Linked DNA regions of Kribbella solani. Each later gene encodes a partner of the first gene's protein in a complex. Links are inferred from orthologs where the notes say so. Each region holds a gene or a part of one and is shown in the gene's direction. Other genes may lie near its edges.

The links. The genes of interacting proteins can lie anywhere in the genome.
Region 2: the proteins of rpsG (region 1) and tig are in contact, whole or in part, in a crystal structure (PDB 3GTY), measured with the Thermotoga maritima proteins. The link is inferred for Kribbella solani from one-to-one orthologs. Residues at the interface, in WP_004081843.1 of Thermotoga maritima: Lys34, Lys52, Lys55, Glu59, Arg62, Gln63, Glu66, Asn67, Lys69, Val71, Arg95, Ala109, Lys110, Lys111, Gly112, Arg113, Pro114, Glu117, Glu121, Ile124, Ala125, Tyr127, Asn128, Asn129, Thr130, Gly131, Lys135, Asp139, Arg142, Met143; in WP_004081061.1 of Thermotoga maritima: Glu122, Val124, Val129, Leu130, Tyr133, Glu188, Gly259, Ile262, Tyr263, Glu266, Ser270, Glu273, Gln274, Glu277, Arg308, Gln311, Ile312, Ser315, Tyr316, Glu325, Arg329, Arg336, Leu363, Phe366, Trp367, Arg373, Leu377, Arg381, Leu384, Glu387.

What each region holds. Positions count from the first base shown.
Region 1 is NZ_JACHNF010000001.1:6,759,906-6,766,163, forward strand. What follows is about bases 1-2,874. They hold rpsG (30S ribosomal protein S7), read left to right. Parts: upstream 1-1,139; coding sequence 1,140-1,610; downstream 1,611-2,874. Other genes in these bases: HDA44_RS31200 (nuclear transport factor 2 family protein), read left to right, coding at 1-414; rpsL (30S ribosomal protein S12), read left to right, coding at 766-1,140; fusA (elongation factor G), read left to right, coding at 1,681-2,874. In the rest of the region: more of fusA, read left to right, coding at 2,875-3,792; tuf (elongation factor Tu), read left to right, coding at 3,868-5,061; rpsJ (30S ribosomal protein S10), read left to right, coding at 5,435-5,743; rplC (50S ribosomal protein L3), read left to right, coding at 5,760-6,258.
Region 2 is NZ_JACHNF010000001.1:3,359,579-3,366,117, reverse strand. What follows is about bases 1-2,984. They hold tig (trigger factor), read left to right. Parts: upstream 1-785; coding sequence 786-2,183; downstream 2,184-2,984. Other genes in these bases: HDA44_RS15075 (ClpP family protease), read left to right, coding at 2,564-2,984; HDA44_RS15095 (VOC family protein), read left to right, coding at 1-366. Outside these bases: more of HDA44_RS15075, read left to right, coding at 2,985-3,187; HDA44_RS15070 (ATP-dependent Clp protease proteolytic subunit), read left to right, coding at 3,217-3,828; ATP-dependent Clp protease ATP-binding subunit ClpX, read left to right, coding at 3,987-5,282; HDA44_RS15060 (alpha/beta hydrolase), read left to right, coding at 5,386-6,539. UniProt on the Bacillus subtilis protein: Involved in protein export. Acts as a chaperone by maintaining the newly synthesized protein in an open conformation. Functions as a peptidyl-prolyl cis-trans isomerase.

The sequences.
Region 1 (6,258 bases):
CCGGAGCCGGTCGCCCCAGTGGTCGCCCCGGCGCCTGCCCAGCCCACACTGGCCGATCTGGGCCTGGCTACGGTGGCTGCCGTCAGCACCGAGACGCCGGCCGCGCGGATCGTCGCCCGGGAACACGCGGCGTACGCGGCGCACGACCTGGAAGCGTTCCTCGCGACGTACTCGCCGACGGCCCGGATCCAGCGCGCCGACGGTTCCGAGCTGAAGGGCCGCCGGTTCCTGCGCGAGTACCACCGGCCGCGCTTCGAGGCCGGCCGCTGCAAGACCGAGATCGTCGAGCGGCTGATGCTGGGGGAGTGGGTGGTCGAGCACGTGATCAGCCACGACGACGGCGAAGCGGTGCCGCAGCTGGCGCTCTACCGGGTGGTCGACGGCCAGATCACCGACGTCGAGTTCCGCGCCTGACAAGCGCCCAGGAAAACGCCCGGGAAACGCCCGTAGCGGGGCCTCTGGAAGCGCTTGCCAAGCGCTCCGCCGGAGGCCCTGTACACTGAGATCGCGGAAGGGTCTCGTTCGCGGTCTGTTAGTCATTTTGACCGTGCTTGAGGCACCCGCTAGTCTTAACGATCGTGCCCGGGGTCTTTCCTGGGCCGTCATGCGTGCCCCTCGTCCAACGGGTCGGGCCGCGTGGCACGGGACTCCTGCCGACAGTCTGGAAGATTACGGCTTCGGTCTGCTCGTGCGCACGCGACACACCCGACCGCGGGGGTCAGGTAACAGCAGCAAACCCAGCCGGACGACAGAAAGAGCTACGCGGTGCCCACCATTCAGCAGCTGGTCCGCAAGGGCCGCCAGGACAAGGTGTCGAAGAACAAGACGCCGGCCCTGAAGGGTTCTCCTCAGCGTCGTGGTGTGTGCACGCGCGTCTACACGACCACGCCGAAGAAGCCGAACTCGGCCCTTCGTAAGGTCGCACGTGTCCGCCTGACCAGTGGCATCGAGGTCACCGCGTACATCCCCGGTGTCGGCCACAACCTGCAGGAGCACTCGATCGTGCTCGTCCGCGGTGGCCGGGTGAAGGACCTCCCGGGTGTCCGGTACAAGATCATCCGCGGTTCGCTCGACACCCAGGGTGTGAAGAACCGGAAGCAGGCTCGCAGCCTCTACGGCGCGAAGAAGGAGAAGAGCTAATGCCGCGCAAGGGTCCGGCCCCGAAGCGCCCGGTCATCATCGACCCGGTCTACAGTTCGCCGCTCGTCACCCAGTTGATCTCGAAGATCCTGGTCGACGGCAAGAAGCAGATCGCGCAGAGCATCGTCTACAGCGCGCTCGAGGGCACCCGTACCAAGACCGGCACCGACCCGGTGATCACGCTGAAGCGTGCGCTGGACAACGTGAAGCCGAGCATCGAGGTGAAGAGCCGCCGCGTCGGTGGTGCCACCTACCAGGTGCCGATCGAGGTCAAGCCGGGCCGGTCGACCACGCTGGCGCTGCGCTGGCTGACGTCGTACTCGCGGGCCCGCCGCGAGAAGACCATGTCCGAGCGGCTGATGAACGAGATCCTGGACGCGTCCAACGGTCTCGGCGCGTCGGTGAAGCGCCGCGAGGACACGCACAAGATGGCCGAAGCCAACAAGGCTTTCGCCCACTACCGCTGGTGATCCCGGGTCCGATCCGGACCCAGCGTTCACCCCTTTGACGCAGTACAGAATCGAGAGGCAGACCACCGAGGTGGCCGTACAAATCACCACCGACCTGGCCAAGGTCCGCAACATCGGGATCATGGCCCACATCGACGCCGGTAAGACGACGACGACCGAGCGGATCCTCTTCTACACCGGTATCACTTACAAGATCGGTGAGGTCCACGACGGCGCCGCCACGATGGACTGGATGGAGCAGGAGCAGGAGCGCGGCATCACGATCACGTCCGCCGCGACGACCTGCACCTGGAAAGACCACACCATCAACATCATCGACACCCCCGGACACGTCGACTTCACCGTCGAGGTGGAGCGCTCGCTGCGCGTGCTGGACGGCGCGGTCGCGGTGTTCGACGGCGTGGCCGGCGTGGAGCCGCAGTCCGAGACCGTGTGGCGTCAGGCCGACCGGTACGGCGTGCCCCGGATCTGCTTCGTGAACAAGCTGGACCGGACCGGCGCCGAGTTCATGCGCTGTGTCGACATGATCGTCGACCGGCTGGCCGCGACGCCGCTGGTGCTGCAGCTGCCGATCGGGTCCGAGGCCGACTTCATCGGCGTCGTCGACCTGATCGGGATGCGCGCGCTGACCTGGCGCGGCGAGACCACGATGGGTGAGGACTACACCGTCGAGGAGATCCCGGCGTCGCACACCGAGATCGCCGCCGAGTGGCGCGACAAGCTGATCGAGACGCTGGCCGAGGCCGACGACGAGATCATGGAGCAGTACCTCGAGGGCGAGCAGCCGACCGAGGAGCAGCTCGTCGCGGGCATCCGGCGAGCCACCCTGGCGAGCAAGCTGACCCCGGTACTGACCGGAACGGCGTTCAAGAACAAGGGCGTTCAGCCGCTGCTGGACGCGATCAACGCCTACCTGCCGAGCCCGATCGACGTCCCGGCCATCGAGGGCCACGACGTCAAGGACCCGGAGCAGGTCGTGCTGCGCAAGCCGGCCGACGACGAGCCGTTCTCGGCGCTGGCGTTCAAGATCGCGGCCGACCCGCACCTGGGCAAGCTGACCTTCATCCGGGTGTACTCGGGCAAGCTCGAGACCGGCACCCAGGTGCTGAACCCGACCAAGGGCCGCAAGGAGCGGATCGGCAAGATCTACCGCATGCACGCGAACAAGCGTGAGGAGATCGCCTCGATCGGCGCCGGTCACATCGTCGCGGTGATGGGTCTGAAGGACACCACCACCGGTGAGACGCTGTGCGACCCGGCCAAGCAGGTCGTACTGGAGTCGATGCAGTTCCCGGCCCCGGTCATCTCGGTCGCGATCGAGCCGAAGTCGAAGGCCGACCAGGAGAAGCTCGGCGTCGCCATCCAGCGGCTCGCCGAGGAGGACCCGACCTTCCAGGTCCGGACCGACGACGACACCGGCCAGACCATCATCGCCGGGATGGGCGAGCTGCACCTCGAGGTGCTGGTCGACCGGATGAAGCGTGAGTTCCGGGTCGAGGCGAACGTCGGCAAGCCGCAGGTCGCGTACCGCGAGACGATCAAGAAGAAGGTCGAGAAGGTCGACTACACGCACAAGAAGCAGACCGGTGGTTCGGGTCAGTTCGCGCGTGTGATCATCAACATCGAGCCGACTTCGGCCGAGGCCGGTGGCGAGGGCGGGTACGAGTTCGTCAACGCCGTCACCGGTGGCCGGATCCCCCGCGAGTACATCCCGTCGGTGGACGAGGGCGCCCAGGAGGCGATGGAGTTCGGCGTACTGGCCGGCTACCCGATGGTCGACGTCAAGGTCACGCTGACCGACGGCGCCTACCACGACGTCGACTCCTCCGAGCTCGCGTTCAAGATCGCCGGTTCGATGGCCTTCAAGGACGCCGCCCGCCGGGCGACTCCGGTCATCCTGGAGCCGATGTTCGCGGTCGAGGTCACCACCCCCGAGGACTACATGGGTGAAGTGATCGGCGACCTCAACTCACGCCGTGGCCAGATCCAGTCGATGGACGAAGGCCCCGGTGGCAGCCGGGCGATCAAGGCCCTGGTGCCGCTGTCGGAGATGTTCGGGTATGTCGGTGACCTGCGTTCCAAGACGCAGGGCCGCGCGTCCTACTCGATGCAGTTCGATTCCTACGCCGAGGTTCCGAAGAACGTGGCGGAAGAGATCATCAAGAAGGCCCGGGGCGAGTAACACACTCGTTCCTGGCCACCACACCCAAAGCGCGTCGGCGTACGGCGTAGTCAACATTTATCCAGGAGGGCCCCAGTGGCGAAGGCGAAGTTCGAGCGGACCAAGCCGCACGTCAACATCGGTACCATCGGTCACATCGACCACGGTAAGACCACGCTTACCGCGGCGATCACCAAGGTGCTGCACGACAAGTACCCGGACCTGAACGAGGCGTCGGCCTTCGATCAGATCGACAAGGCGCCGGAAGAGCGTCAGCGCGGTATCACCATCTCGATCGCGCACGTCGAGTACCAGACCGAGGCCCGGCACTACGCCCACGTCGACTGCCCGGGTCACGCGGACTACATCAAGAACATGATCACCGGTGCGGCGCAGATGGACGGCGCGATCCTGGTCGTCGCCGCCACCGACGGCCCGATGCCGCAGACGCGTGAGCACGTGCTGCTCGCCCGTCAGGTCGGCGTTCCGGCGATGGTCGTCGCGCTGAACAAGTGCGACATGGTCGACGACGAGGAGATCCTGGAGCTCGTCGAGCTCGAGGTCCGGGAGCTGCTCTCGGAGCAGGAGTTCGACGGCGACAACGCGCCGATCGTCCGCGTCGCGGCCCACCCGGCCCTGACCGGCGACGCCAAGTGGGGCGAGTCGATCCTCGAGCTGATGAACGCGGTCGACGAGTACATCCCGCAGCCGGAGCGCGAGATCGACAAGCCGTTCCTGATGCCGGTGGAGGACGTCTTCACCATCACGGGTCGCGGCACCGTCATCACCGGCCGGATCGAGCGCGGTGTCGTCAAGGTCAACGAGACCGTCGACATCGTCGGTATCCGTCCGCAGAAGCAGACCACCACGGTCACCGGTATCGAGATGTTCCGGAAGCTGCTGGACGAGGGCCAGGCCGGTGAGAACGTCGGTCTGCTGCTGCGTGGTACGAAGCGCGAGGACGTCGAGCGCGGCATGGTCGTGATCAAGCCGGGTACGACCACCCCGCACACGAACTTCGAGGCCTCGGTCTACATCCTCTCCAAGGAGGAGGGCGGCCGTCACACGCCGTTCTTCCAGAACTACCGCCCGCAGTTCTACTTCCGTACCACCGACGTCACCGGTGTCGTCACGCTGCCCGAGGGCACCGAGATGGTCATGCCGGGCGACAACACCGACATGGCGGTCGAGCTGATCCAGCCGATCGCGATGGAGGACGGTCTGAAGTTCGCGATCCGTGAAGGTGGCCGCACCGTCGGCGCCGGCCGGGTCACCAAGATCCTCAAGTGATCTGACGAGGTCCGCGAGGGCTCAGAACATCGAGCCCCCGCGGACCTCTGCTTTGCGCCCGGTCCGGCGCTCAGGTGGTACCGGATCGGGCCGTGAGGCCCCGATTGGCGTTTCGGCGCCAATCTCTGGCACACTATTCAGGTTGCTCAGGCGAGGCCGCCGGGGTGCGCCCCAGGTCTTCTTGATCTGGCTGGTGCGCCGGACCGGAGACCTCGCCGAGGTTCCGGTCCGAGACCGGGCCCCGATCTCCACCCAGGTCGACGAAGCGGTGAGTCACGCGCGTGCCGTAGATTTTTAGGCACACGGCGACACACCCGACCGCGGGGGTCGGAGCGACACAGACGTTGACGAAAGAGAAGGACGAAGCGAAGCGATGGCGGGACAGAAGATCCGCATCCGGCTGAAGGCCTACGACCACGAGGTCATCGACAGCTCGGCACGCAAGATTGTCGACACGGTGACGCGTACTGGTGCGAAGGTTGCTGGCCCGGTGCCGTTGCCGACGGAAAAGAACGTGTTCTGCGTCATCCGCTCGCCGCACAAGTACAAGGACAGCCGCGAGCACTTCGAGATGCGCACCCACAAGCGGCTCATCGACATCATCGACCCCACGCCGAAGACCGTCGACTCGCTGATGCGTCTCGACCTGCCGGCCGGTGTCGACATCGAGATCAAGCTCTGAGGGACGCGTACAGCCAATGAGCACTGCTACCAAGAACACGCGCGGTCTGCTGGGCACCAAGCTCGGCATGACCCAGACCTGGGACGAGAACAACCGTGTCGTCCCCGTCACCGTGATCCAGGCCGGGCCCTGCGTCGTCACCGGTGTCCGCACCGCGGACCGGGACGGCTACGACGGCGTCCAGATCGCCTTCGGCGACATCGACCCGCGCAAGGTGACCAAGCCCCTGCGCGGCCACTTCGACAAGGCCGGCGTGACGCCGCGGCGGCACCTGCTGGAGCTGCGCACCGCCGACGCCAGCGAGTACACGCTGGGCCAGGAGATCAAGGCCGAGGCGTTCGAGGCCGGTGAGCGGGTGGACGTTTCCGCCACCAGCAAGGGCAAGGGCTTCGCCGGTGTGATGAAGCGGCACGGCTTCCACGGCCTGCGCGCGACCCACGGTGTGCACAAGAAGCACCGCTCGCCGGGTTCCATCGGCGGCTGCGCCACCCCCGGCCGGGTCTTCAAGGGCCTGC
Region 2 (6,539 bases), 3.4 Mb from region 1 along the record:
AATGTGGCGATCGACTGTGCGGACGCGTATGGGCTGGCGCGGTTCTGGAGCGAGGTGACCGGGCGGCCGGTGGATCCGGATTGCGAGCCGGGTGACCACGAGACGCAGGTACTGATGGCCGAAGGCCCGATGCTGTACTTCAATCAGGTGCCGGAGCCGAAGACGATCAAGAACCGCGTACACCTGTGCCTGCGGCCGGAGACGTACCGCGACCTGGAGACGGAGCGCCTGCTCGGCCTCGGTGCCACCCTGGTCGCCGACCACCGCTACCCCGACGGCACCGGCTGGGTCGTACTCGCCGACCCGGAGGGCAACGAGTTCTGCGTGCTCCGGGGCACCGCCGAACGGGCCGCGACTCCGTCCTGATTCAAGTGACCTGCATCACGTCGAACGCCATTCGAGTACGCGAAAGGCCCCTCTCCGCGGCAGTCGCGATGAGGGGCCTTCGAGCGTGGAGCGGGTGACGAGAATCGAACTCGCGTAGCCAGTTTGGAAGACTGGGGCTCTACCATTGAGCTACACCCGCGGTGCCCGGACATGATTCCACAGGAAGCGGGTCGGACCCAAAACGAGGGGTAACCGGCCCCCGGTGGCGTGAGCACTGGTTCGGGTCGACTAGACTTCCACGGTCACTGCGGGGCGTAGCGTAGTGGCTAGCGCGCCTGCTTTGGGAGCAGGAGACCGCAGGTTCGAGTCCTGTCGCCCCGACAACCCCGTGCAGTACCGGCTGTGGCGTCGGCTGTCCGGCGTCGCACCATGTCACCGAATCAAGGAGAACCGCCACCGTGAAGAGCACCGTCGAGTCCTTGAGCCCGACCAAGGTCAAGCTCATCGTCGAGGTGCCGTTCGAGGAGCTCAAGCCGAGCCTCGACGCGGCGTACAAGAGCATCGGTCAGCAGATCGTCGTGCCGGGCTTCCGCAAGGGCAAGATCCCGCCGCAGGTGATCGACCAGCGGGTGGGCCGTGGCCCGGTGCTCGAGGAGGCGATCAACGACGCGCTCCCGAAGCTTTACTCGCAGGCGGTCAGCGACAACCAGGTGAAGGCGATCGGCCGGCCCGAGGTCGACGTGACCGACTTCAACGACAAGGAGAGTCTGCAGTTCTCCGCCGAGGTCGAGGTCCGTCCGGAGATCACCCTGCCGGACCTGGAGGGCCTGGAGGCGTCGGTCGAGGACATCGCCATCTCCGACTCCGAGGTGGACGAGCAGATCGAGTCGCTGCGGCAGCGGTTCGGCTCGCTGAACCCGGTCGAGCGCGCGACCGCCGACAAGGACTTCATCACCCTTGACCTGTCCGCCAGCAAGGACGGCGAGAAGGTCGAGGAGGCACAGGCGACCGGCCTGTCGTACCAGGTCGGCAGCGGTCAGCTGCTCGACGGCCTGGACGAGGCGGTCATCGGCCTGAGCGCCGGCGAGAAGAAGACCTTCGTCACCCAGCTGGTCGGCGGTTCGCTGAAGGGCGAGGACGTCGACGTCGAGGTGACCGTGACCGCGGTCAAGGAGCAGGAGCTCCCGGAGTTCGACGACGAGTTCGCGCAGACCGCGTCGGAGTTCGACACCGCCGACGAGCTGAAGGCGGACGTGCAGACCCGGCTGGAGCGCGGCAAGCGGCTCGAGCAGGCTGGCGAGGCGCGGGACGCGGTCCTGGAGAAGATCCTCACCCTGGTCGACGTGCCGGTGCCGGACGGTCTGCTGACCGACGAGCTGGCCGCCCGCAAGGAGAACCTGGAGCAGCAGCTCGGGTACTCCGGGATGACCATGGAGCAGTTCCTCGAGGGTGAGGAGCAGTCCCAGGAAGAGTTCGACGAGGACCTGAAGAAGCGCTCCGAGGACGCCATCAAGGCGCAGTTCGTGCTCGACCTGGTGGCCGAGCAGCAGGAGCTGAGCGTGAACGACCAGGAGCTCACCGAGCACATCGTCCGGCACGCGCAGCGTTCCGGTGTCTCGCCGGACCAGTTCGCCCAGCACGCGGTGGAGAACAACCTGGTCCCGAGCCTGGTCTCCGAGGTCGTCCGCGGCAAGGCGCTCGCGTACCTGGTCGAGAACGCCAAGGTCACCGACGGCTCCGGCAACACGGTCGAGCTGAAGACGCTGCAGCCGGACGGCACCTACGCCGACCCGGAGGCCGCCGACGCCGACGCCGAGAACACCGAGGCCCCGGTCGCGGAGCCCGCGAAGGCCTGAGCAGTCCGCCGTACGGCCCGGGACCCCATCGCGGGATTCCGGGCCGTACGCATTTCGCGAACCGGTTGAGAAGAAACTGTCGGCTGGACCGCCTACGGTGGACGGTGAATCGATTTCCAACCGAAGGGACCGGTGTGGCCGCGCTGTTGCAGGAGCCAGAGGTGCTGGTGGACCAGGAGCATCCTGGGCGCCGCCAAGCACCGAAACCGGGAGCACCCGGAACAGCGCCCGAGGCAGCGGCCGGAGGGACGGCCGCCGCGGCGGCCGAGGAGCCCGGGTCCGTGGTTCTCTGCGGCTGGTGAATCACCCGCGATGCGCCGTGAGCGAACACCTCCGGCCCAGCCTTAGGTCTGTCGCCGCCGACCAGTAATGTCGGGTTCGTGAACGAGACATTTGCAGCCAGCCCCAAAGCCGCGGGCGGCAACGGATCCGGCGGACTCGACGACCACATCTACCAGCGCCTGCTGCAGAACCGGATCATCTTCCTGGGGTCCGAGGTTCGCGACGACAACGCGAACGCGATCTGCGCGCAGATGCTGCTCCTCAACGCCGAGGACCCCAACCAGGACATCTGGCTGTACATCAACTCGCCGGGTGGCTCGGTGGACTCCGGCATGGCGATCTACGACACGATGCAGTGGATCTCCAACGACGTCGCCACCGTCGGGATGGGCCTGGCCGCCTCGATGGGTCAGTTCCTGCTCTGCGCCGGCGCGAAGAACAAGCGCTACGCGCTGCCGCACGCGCGGATCATGATGCACCAGCCGTCCGGCGGTATGGGTGGAACGGCTTCGGACATCAAGATTCAGGCCGAGCAGTCGCTGCACATCAAGGCGCAGCTGTTCAAGCTGATCGCCGAGCACACCGGCCAGCCGCTGGAGCAGGTCGAGAACGACGCCGACCGGGACCGCTGGTTCACCGCCGACGCGGCCAAGGACTACGGCTTCATCGACCACGTCGTGGCCAGCGCCGCCCAGCTGACCTCCGGCAGCCCGAACTCCTGATCTCCCACTCCGTCAGTTAAGGACGCACCATGAACTACTTCATCCCGCAGTGGGAGGAGCGCACGTCGTACGGCATGCGCCGGATCGACCCCTACACCAAGCTGTTCGAGGACCGGATCATCTTCCTCGGTACGCCGATCACCGACGAGATCGCGAACGCGGTGATGGCGCAGCTGCTCTGCCTGCAGTCGATGGACTCCGACCGCGACATCAGCATCTACATCAACTCCCCGGGCGGCTCGTTCACAGCGCTGACCGCGATCTACGACACCGTCCGGTACATCAAGCCGGACGTCCAGACGGTGTGCCTCGGTCAGGCCGCCTCGGCCGCCGCGGTGCTGCTCGCGGCCGGTACGCCGGGCAAGCGGCTGGCGCTGCCGAACAGCCGGATCATCATCCACCAGCCGGCCACCGAGGGCACCTACGGCCAGTCGAGTGACATCGAGATCCAGGCGAACGAGATCCTCCGGCTGCGCGCGCTGCTGGAGAAGATGCTCGCCGACGCCAGCGGCAAGTCGCACGAGGAGGTGTCCCGGGACATCGAGCGGGACAAGTTCCTCACGGCGGAGCAGGCGATCGAGTACGGCCTGATCGACGATGTCCTGCAGACTCTGAAGACCCCGGTTCCGGCCGGCGTCTGAACGAGTTCGAAAACCGGCCCAGCCGCTTCGGCGGGCTGTCAAGGGCCTGACGCGTTCGCCACCGGCGTAGTCACAAGCTGGTGGCGAGCGCGGTTTTTGGGCCCCGGACGGGGTACCGTCGAAATCGGTCCGACTGCGCATAGAAGGGATCTGTCCCGGTGGCACGCATTGGTGACGGCGGCGACCTGCTCAAGTGCTCGTTCTGCGGCAAGAGTCAGAAGCAGGTCAAGAAGCTCATCGCCGGTCCCGGCGTTTACATCTGCGACGAATGCATCGATCTCTGTAACGAGATCATCGAGGAGGAGCTGAACGAGGGCTCCGAGGTCGGACTCACCGAGCTGCCGAAGCCGCGGGAGATCTACGACTTCCTCAACGCGTACGTCGTCGGTCAGGACGTGGCCAAGAAGGCGCTCGCGGTGGCGGTGTACAACCACTACAAGCGGGTCCGGGACGGTCAGGGTTCGTCCAGCGCGGGGCGGCACGCCAAGGACGAGGCGGTGGAGCTGGCCAAGTCGAACATCCTGCTGATCGGCCCGACCGGCTGCGGCAAGACGTACCTGGCGCAGACCCTCGCCCGGATGCTGAACGTCCCGTTCGCGATCGCGGACGCGACCGCGCTGACCGAGGCCGGGTATGTCGGCGAGGATGTGGAGAACATCCTGCTGAAGCTGATCCAGGCCGCGGACTACGACGTGAAGAAGGCCGAGACCGGGATCATCTACATCGACGAGGTCGACAAGATCGCCCGCAAGAGCGAGAACCCGTCGATCACCCGCGATGTCTCCGGTGAAGGTGTCCAGCAGGCGCTGCTGAAGATCCTGGAAGGCACCACCGCGAGCGTGCCGCCGCAGGGTGGCCGTAAGCACCCGCACCAGGAGTTCATCCAGATCGACACCACCAACGTGCTGTTCATCGTCGGTGGTGCGTTCGCCGGGCTCGACCACATGGTCGAGCAGCGGGTCGGCAAGAAGACGCTCGGCTTCAACACCTCGCGCGAGCCGGAGAAGCCGAAGGAGCTCGGCGGGTACGCCGACGTGATGCCGGAGGACCTGCTCAAGTTCGGTCTGATCCCGGAGTTCATCGGCCGGTTGCCGGTGATCACGACGGTGTCGCCGCTGGACCGCGACGCGCTGATCAAGATCCTGTCCGAGCCGAAGAACGCGCTGGTCAAGCAGTACCGGCGGCTGTTCGAGATCGACAACGTCGAGCTGGAGTTCACCGACGACGCGGTCGAGGCGATCGCGGACCAGGCGCTGCTGCGCGGCACCGGCGCCCGTGGCCTGCGGGCGATCATGGAGGAAGTCCTCCTGAACGTCATGTACGAGGTGCCGAGCCGTGACGATGTCGCCAAGGTGGTCGTCACCGGCGACGTGGTGCTGGAGAACGTGAACCCGACGCTGATTCCGCGCGAGCAGATCGAGCGCAAGCGGGACCGCCGGGAGAAGAGCGCCTGACGGAAGTCTCGTGACGGAGGCCGGGGTCCGCTGAACGGCGGAGACCCGGCCTCCTTCTCGTGGTGGACGCGCTCGGAGTGGCCGGCCGCCTACGGTCGGTGCCATGACGCCCAGAAGAGTTCTTCGAAGACTGTCTGCGGCCGGTGTGGCGCTGGTGCTGCTGGCCCCGATAACGGCCGCCGTCGCGCAGGCCAAGGGTCCCGCGCAGGCCAAGGGTCCCGCGCAGACCAGGCAGCCGAACGTTCCGGTGATCGCGTGGGGCAGTTGTGGTACCGATCCGAAGCTGAAGCCGTTCCAGTGCGCGTCCGTCGAGGTCCCGACCGACTACGACAACCCGCGTGGCGCGACCACCACGATCGCGCTGACCCGGCTGCCGGCCGCCGACCCGGCGCACAAGGTCGGCACCCTGTTCACGAACCCCGGCGGCCCGGGCGGTTCCGGCGTCGACTTCGTGCAGCAGGCCGCGCAGGTGGCGTACACGCCCGAACTGCGGGCGAAGTTCGACATCCTCGGCTTTGATCCGCGTGGGGTCGGCCATTCGGACCCGGTCACCTGTTACCCGACGGCGGCCGAGGAGGCGAAGGCGACCGCGGGGATGCCGCCGTTCCCGGTCGGGGCGAAGGAAGAACGCCAGTTCATCGTGGACGCGGCGAAGCTGGCGGCGCATTGCCAGACGACGTCGCCCGATCGGCTCGCGCACTTCTCGACCGCGAACGTGGCGCGGGACATGGATCTGCTCCGGCAGGCGGTCGGTGACGCCAAGCTGACGTACGCCGGGTACTCGTACGGGACATACCTGGGCGCGACGTACGCGAAACTGTTCCCGAACAACGTCCGCGCGCTCGTCCTCGACGGCACGTTGAGCCCCGAGTGGTACTCCGGATCGAACGGTGACAAGAACCCGGTCGGCGTACGCCTGAAGCAGGGCGAAGGTGCTTCGGACACGTACGAGCAGTTCCTTGCCGAGTGCAAGAAAGCGGGCGCGAACTGTGCGCTGAACCAGCTCGGTGACCCGAAGACCGTTGTCGAGAGCACGTTCGCCCGGTTGAAGACGCACCCGGTGGACGTCCCGATGCCGGACGGTTCGACGGTGAAGGTGACGTACGCGCTCGCGGTGGCGATCACCTTCTCCAACCTGTACGACCCGGCCGGCTTCGCAGGTCTCGCCGAGATGTGGGCACAGCTGGCGAACCCGAACCAGGCGAAGGCCAAGTCTGCCGCCAAGGCGCCGCGGACGTTGATCGAGTGGAATCGCCG